2 linked regions of the Rhodopseudomonas palustris genome follow. The protein of the gene in region 1 binds, or shares a complex with, the protein of each later gene. Links are inferred from orthologs where the notes say so. Each region holds a gene or a part of one and is shown in the gene's direction. Other genes may lie near its edges. The genes, in order: carB and carA.

Region 1 (4,213 bases):
AAGATACGGGGCTCGCGCCGGGCTGTTACGCAGGCGCAGACACGAGTTCGTGACTGTCACCTCTTGTCAGGAGCGAGTCCGCAACGTCGCGAGCGCAAGACAGCCCGGTATTTTTGCACCGCGCCGGGCCGCACGCCACCACCGCATGCCGATCGACGCGGCCCAATCCTGAACGACAAGGCCGGAAGGCCGTATTGCATTAAGGATAGCCGCTCTCCGGGCTGGATCACCCCTTCGTGAAGTGCCAAGATGCGCGTGGCCCGGTGGCGGAAGATTAACGCGGGAGCGGTGCAACGCTCCTTTTCCTGGTTCAAGTCCAGGCTGGGCCTCCAGATCTTGCCGAAATTGCCGGTTGACGGGCGACTCGAAGGCCTTTCGCCGCCCGGGAAACTGGTCTAAGACACCTCCCGCGCGCCTGGGACGGCCCGGCGCTTGAAGACCTGAGGGACGCGCGGCTGCGCGCCCTTTTTTTGTGCCCGCGATTTCCGCCCGCGTCAGCGAGATTTGATGCCCAAACGAACCGACATCTCCACCATCCTCATCATCGGGGCCGGTCCTATCGTGATCGGCCAGGCCTGCGAATTCGACTATTCCGGCACGCAGGCGGTCAAGGCGCTGAAGCAGGAGGGCTATCGGGTCGTCCTGGTCAACTCCAATCCGGCGACGATCATGACCGATCCGGAGCTGGCGGATGCGACCTATATCGAGCCGATCACCCCCGAGATCGTCGCCAAGATCATCGAGAAGGAGCGCTACGTCATCCCCGGCGGCTTCGCGCTGCTGCCGACGATGGGCGGCCAGACCGCGCTGAACTGCGCGCTGTCCTTGCGCAAGCTCGGGACGCTGGAAAAATTCGACGTCGAGATGATCGGCGCCACCGCCGACGCCATCGACAAGGCCGAGGACCGCGAGCGGTTCCGCGAGGCGATGACCAAGATCGGCCTGGAGACCCCGAACTCGCGCCAGGTCAAGAGCCTGCCCGATGCGCTGCGTGCGCTCGACGAGATCGGCTTCCCGGCGCTGATCCGGCCGTCGTTCACGATGGGCGGCACCGGCGGCGGCATCGCCTATACCAAGGCCGAATTCATCGAGATCGTCGAGCGCGGCATCGACGCCTCCCCGACCAACGAGGTGCTGATCGAAGAATCGATCCTCGGCTGGAAGGAGTATGAGATGGAGGTCGTGCGCGACAAGCACGACAACTGCATCATCATTTGCTCGATCGAGAACCTCGATCCGATGGGGGTGCACACCGGCGATTCGATCACCGTGGCGCCGGCGCTGACGCTGACCGATAAGGAATACCAGATCATGCGCGACGCCTCGCTGGCGGTGCTGCGCGAGATCGGGGTGGAGACCGGCGGTTCCAACGTGCAGTTCGCGGTCAATCCGGCCGACGGCCGGCTGGTCGTGATCGAAATGAACCCGCGGGTGTCGCGCTCCTCCGCGCTGGCGTCGAAGGCGACCGGCTTCCCGATCGCCAAGGTCGCCGCCAAGCTGGCTGTCGGCTACACGCTGGACGAAATCGCCAACGACATCACCGGCGGCGCCACGCCGGCTTCGTTCGAGCCGACGATCGACTACGTCGTCACCAAAATCCCGCGTTTCGCCTTCGAGAAATTCCCCGGCGCGTCACCCACGCTGACCACCGCAATGAAATCGGTCGGCGAGGTGATGGCGATCGGCCGCACCTTCCAGGAGAGCCTGCAAAAGGCGCTGCGCGGCCTCGAAAGCGGCCTCACCGGCCTGGACGAGATCGAGATCGAAGGTCTCGGCCGCGGCGACGACAAGAATGCGATCCGCGCAGCGCTCGGCACCCCGACGCCGAGCCGGCTGCTGCAGGTCGCGCAGGCGATGCGGCTCGGCTGGTCGGACGAGGAGATCTTCAACTCCTGCAAGATCGATCCATGGTTCCTGGCGCAGCTTCGCGGCATCGTCGACATGGAAGCCCGGGTCCGCGACGCTGGCCTGCCGGACCATGCCTTCGGCATGCGCACCCTGAAGGCGATGGGCTTCTCCGACGCCCGCCTCGCCGTTCTCGCCGACACCACCGAGGCGGAGGTCAAGGCCAAGCGCCGCGCGCTAGGCGTCCGCCCCGTCTTCAAGCGGATCGACACCTGCGCGGCCGAGTTCGCCTCGCCGACCGCCTATATGTATTCGACCTACGAGGCGCCGTTCGCCGGCCCCGCGTCGGACGAAAGCCGGCCGTCGGACAAGGAGAAGGTGATCATTCTCGGCGGCGGTCCCAACCGGATCGGCCAGGGCATCGAGTTCGACTATTGCTGCTGCCACGCGTGCTTTGCGCTGCACGACGCTGGCTATGAATCGATCATGGTCAACTGCAACCCGGAGACCGTGTCGACCGACTACGACACCGCGGACCGGCTGTACTTCGAGCCCCTGACCGCCGAGGACGTACTCGAGATCATCGACACCGAACGCTCCAACGGCACGCTGCGCGGCGTGATCGTGCAGTTCGGCGGCCAGACGCCGCTGAAGCTGGCGCGGGCGCTGGAAGCTGCCGACGTGCCGATCCTCGGCACTTCGCCGGACGCGATCGACCTCGCCGAGGACCGCGACCGCTTCAAACGCATCCTCGACAAGCTGCGGCTCAAGCAGCCGAAGAACGGCATCGCCTATTCGGTGGAGCAGGCGCGGCTGGTTGCAGCCGAGCTCGGCCTGCCGCTGGTGGTGCGTCCGTCTTATGTGCTCGGCGGCCGCGCGATGCAGATCATCCGTGAAGACAACCAGCTCAGCGACTACCTGCTCGGCACTCTGCCGGAGCTGGTGCCGGGCGACGTCAAAGCTCGCTATCCGAACGACAAGACCGGGCAGATCAACACCGTGCTCGGCACTAATCCGCTGCTGTTCGACCGCTATCTGTCGGACGCTACGGAAGTGGACGTGGATTGCCTGTCCGACGGCAAGGACACCTTCATCGTCGGCATCATGGAGCACATCGAAGAGGCCGGCATTCACTCCGGCGACTCGGCCTGCTCGTTGCCGCCGCATTCGCTCGATGCCAACACCATCGCCGAGCTGGAGCGACAGACTCGCGAACTGGCTCTCGGCCTCGATGTCGTCGGTCTGATGAACGTGCAATACGCCATCAAGGACGGCGAGATCTACGTGCTCGAAGTCAATCCGCGCGCCTCGCGCACGGTGCCGTTCGTCGCCAAGGTGATCGGCATGCCGGTCGCCAAGCTGGCGGCGCGAATCATGGCCGGCGAGAAGATCGCCGATCTGGGCCTGAAGAAGCGCAGCCTCGACCATGTCGGCGTCAAGGAATCGGTGTTCCCGTTCGCCCGCTTCCCCGGCATCGACACCGTGCTCGGCCCGGAGATGCGCTCGACCGGCGAGGTGATGGGCCTCGATCGGTCGTTCGAGATCGCCTTCGCCAAAAGCCAGCTCGGCGGCGGCACCCGTGTGCCGCGAAAGGGGACCGTGTTCGTGTCGGTCCGCGAGAACGACAAGGCGCGAATCCTCGACGCCGTTAAGCTCTTGCACTCGGTCGGCTTCAAGGTAATCGCTACCTCCGGCACCCAGCGCTATCTGTCGGACCACGGCGTGCCGGCGGAAAAGATCAACAAGGTGCTGGAAGGCCGTCCGCACATCGTCGACGCCATCATGAACGGCGAAGTGCAGTTGGTGTTCAACACCACCGAGGGCCCGCAGGCGCTGGCCGACAGCCGGTCGCTGCGGCGCGCTGCCCTCTTGCATAAAGTTCCCTATTACACCACTCTTTCGGGAGCGGTCGCCGCCGCAAAGGGCATCCGGGCCTATTTGGATGGGGATCTTGAGGTCCGGACCCTGCAGAGCTACTTTTCCGAAAGCTGATCGTCGTCCGGCCCTGCGCGGCCGGCTATCGACTACAGGCCGCAAGGCTGGGAACCCGCCCGCATTGGAAATGTTCTCTCCGGCGTTTGCCGGAAAGCTCTAGGGCCGATTTGAACCGACTTCGGCGGCCGCAGAGGCGCGGCGCCGCCGTAAACAGCCGACGACGTTGCGGGCGAGCAGGGTTCGGCGATCCGCAACGTATTCTTGAAGGATGAAGACACGATGGTCGAAAAGATACCGATGACTGCGAGCGGGTACGCCGCACTTTCGGACGAGTTGAAGCATCGCCAGTCGGTGGATCGTCCGCGCATCATCGAGCACATCGCCGAAGCGCGCTCCCATGGCGACCTCTCGGAAAACGCCGAGTACCACGCCG
Region 2 (3,234 bases), 2.9 Mb from region 1 along the record:
CGAAGCGACGACGCAATCCAGAGCCCTCGAAACGAGCTTGGATTGCTTCGCCTTCGGCTCGCGATGACGAAAAATGGCAAATCTGCCGCTGATGTAGGCGGTTCGGCCGCCTGAAACAACTCTAGTTCCGCAGCCAGCCCGCCAGCGCGGCGGCGGTGGCGGTGGGCTGTTCGATCTGCGGCAGGTGCCCGCAATCGGGGATGATCACCAGTTTCGCTCCGTTGATGCCGTCGGCCATCTCCTGCGACAGGCTGTTCGGAATGGTGGTGTCGGTATCGCCGGAGATCACCAGCGTCGGACAGCGGATCGTGCCCAGGGTCGGACGGGAGTCGGCGCGGGCGATGATGGCGCGCTGCTGGCGGACGAAACCGGCGGCGTCGACGTCGTCGCCCATGTCTTGCACGATCCGCTGCAGCGCGGAGTCGTCCCGGCGCGACGGATGGACGAAGCCGGGATACAGCTCCTCCAGCACCGCATGCAGCCGGCCGGCCTCGGCCTCGCCGATCTGGCGGGTGCGGCGCTCGGTGGCTTCCGGACTGTCGGGGCGGGCCTGGGTGTTGATCAGCGCCAGCTTCGCGACCCGGTCGGGCGCCTGACGCATGATCTCGAACGCGATGTAGCCGCCCATCGAATGCCCGGCGAGCGCGAAACGGGCCGGGGCCTCGGCGAGAATCCGCCGGGCGATCGCCGCCATGCTGTCGTCGCGGATGTGGTTGGCGACCGTGACCGGCGCCCCGCACGCCCATAACGCGGGGAGGATCGGGGCGTAGATCCGCGGCGAGCCCGCCAAACCCGGCACCAGCACCACCGGCAATGATGTGTCCATGCAACCTCTCCCCACGCACGATTCTGCCCCTGCGCCCGCCGCGGAGCCTAGGACAGCCAAATTCCCTGTCAAATCTCGTCCAAAAGCGAACAATTCGAGGGGGTCCGCGCTTTGACGTCGGCAACGCCCGCGACTATGTAGTGCGCTCATGACCAATTCAGCATCCAATCCCGCCTGGCCGGACCACAAACCGACCGCGCTGCTCGTGCTCGCCGACGGCACGGTGTTCGAAGGCTTCGGCCTCGGCGCCGTCGGCTCCGCCGTGGGCGAGGTCTGCTTCAACACCGCGATGACCGGCTACGAGGAGATCCTCACCGATCCGTCCTACGCCGGGCAGCTCATCACCTTCACCTTCCCGCATATCGGCAACGTCGGCACCAACGACGAGGATATCGAGACGGTGAACATGGCGGCGACGCCGGGCGCACGCGGCGTGATCCTGCGCGGCGCCATCACCGATCCGTCGAACTACCGCTCGTCGCGCAATCTCGACGCCTGGCTGAAGGCGCGCGGCATCATCGGCCTGTCGGGCATCGACACCCGCGCCCTGACCGCGCTGATCCGCGAAAAGGGCATGCCGAACGCGGTGATCGCGCATTCGCCGAACGGCACGTTCGACCTGCACGCGCTGAAGGAAGAAGCCCGCGAGTGGCCGGGGCTGGAAGGCATGGACCTGGTGCCGATGGTCACCTCGGGTCAGCGCTTCACCTGGGACGAGACGCCGTGGGCGTGGGGCGAAGGCTTTGGCCGGCAGAACGAGCCGGAGTTCAACGTCGTCGCGATCGACTATGGCATCAAGCGCAACATCCTGCGGCTGCTCGCCGGCGAGGGCTGTAAGGTCACCGTGGTACCCGCCACCACCTCGGCCGAAGACATCCTGGCGATGAAGCCTGACGGCGTATTCCTGTCGAACGGCCCGGGCGATCCAGCCGCGACCGGCAAATACGCGGTGCCGGTGATCCAGCAGGTGATCAATTCGGGCGTGCCGACCTTCGGCATCTGCCTCGGCCACCAGATGCTCGGCCTCGCCCTCGGCGGCAAGACCGTGAAGATGCATCAGGGCCACCACGGCGCCAACCATCCGGTCAAGGATCTCACCACCGGCAAGGTCGAGATCACCTCGATGAACCACGGCTTCGCGGTCGACAAGACCACGCTGCCGGGCAACGTGCAGCAGACCCACGTCTCGCTGTTCGACGACAGCAATTGCGGCATCGCACTGTCGGACAGGCCGGTGTTCTCGGTGCAGTATCACCCCGAAGCCTCGCCGGGACCGCGCGACTCGCACTATCTGTTCCGCCGGTTCTCCGACCTGATGCGGGCGAAGAAGAGCGCGGCGTAACGTCGTCCCTCCTCGGTCATTCCGGGGCGCTCGCGCAAGCGAGCGAACCCGGAATCTCCGCCTCGCCCAACAACCTCGGGATTCCGGGTTCGCGCTCGCGCCCCCCCCCCCGGAATGACGGCACGAAGCCGCCCACTGGCGCTCCGACGGCTGCTTTGGTATGATTTCCATCATCCCATCAGAAGGAGCCACGCCGATGGATGCACGGAGCGATCAGCCGGCCGGGTACGGCGTCGTGCCGCTCGAGGTGATGGCGTCGATGTCGGGGCTCGATTTCGTCCGCGGCATCTTCGACGGCGCGCTGCCGCAGCCGCCGATCATGCAGACCATCGAACCGTTCGATTGCAGCGCCGAGCCGGGCGAGATCGTGATGCATTCGGCGCCCGCCCTGCGGCACTACAACCCGATCGGCTCGGTGCATGGCGGCTACGCCGCGACGCTGCTGGATTCGGCGATGGGCTTGGCGGTGCAGACCATGCTGAAACCGGGACAGGGTTACACTACGCTCGAATTCAAGATCAGCTTCGTCCGCGGCATGAGCGCCGACAGCGGCGTGGTGCGCACCGAGGGACGCACCTTCAATGTCGGCCGCCGCACCGCCACCGCGGAAGCGCGGATCGTCGATGCCAACGGCCGGATGCTGGCGCACGCCACCACCACCTGCCTGGTGTTCGACCTGCCGAACCCGGGAACGGCTTCCGCAGGCTGAGCGTTGTTCTCCGGCAAGTTCCAGAGATTGCCGGAGACCCGATGGCGCTGACGCGCGACCAGATCAAGCCGACGGCTTACCGTTTCGACGACGATGGGCTGATCCCGAACAATCCGATGCCGCTGCTGATCTACAAGCAGGCGGCCGACGTGGCGCGCGGCGATCCCGCGCGAACCATCGAAGGATTATTCGCGGCGAACGTCTGGGGCGACCGCTGGCGCAACGGCATTTTCGATTATCACCACTATCACGCCACGGTGCACGAGGCGCTCGGCGTCGCGCGCGGACGCGCTTTGGTGTTGTTCGGAGGTGAACAGGGCGAGGCGGTCGAGCTGATCGCCGGCGATATCGCGGTGC

What was found.
Region 2: the proteins of carB (region 1) and carA are in contact, whole or in part, in a solved structure (PDB 1KEE), measured with the Escherichia coli proteins. The link is inferred for Rhodopseudomonas palustris from one-to-one orthologs.

What each region holds. Positions count from the first base shown.
Region 1 is NZ_CP041387.1:3,466,687-3,470,899, forward strand. Bases 139-4,037 are described here. They hold carB (carbamoyl-phosphate synthase large subunit), read left to right. Parts: upstream 139-507; coding sequence 508-3,837; downstream 3,838-4,037. In the rest of the region: transcription elongation factor GreA, read left to right, coding at 4,060-4,213. UniProt on the Escherichia coli protein: Large subunit of the glutamine-dependent carbamoyl phosphate synthetase (CPSase).
Region 2 is NZ_CP041387.1:566,298-569,531, reverse strand. What follows is about bases 152-3,071. They hold carA (glutamine-hydrolyzing carbamoyl-phosphate synthase small subunit), read left to right. Parts: upstream 152-974; coding sequence 975-2,168; downstream 2,169-3,071. Other genes in these bases: FLL57_RS02655 (hypothetical protein), read left to right, coding at 2,919-3,071; FLL57_RS02660 (PaaI family thioesterase), read left to right, coding at 2,365-2,877; FLL57_RS02670 (alpha/beta fold hydrolase), read right to left, coding at 152-826. Outside these bases: more of FLL57_RS02670, read right to left, coding at 122-151; more of FLL57_RS02655, read left to right, coding at 3,072-3,234. UniProt on the Escherichia coli protein: Small subunit of the glutamine-dependent carbamoyl phosphate synthetase (CPSase).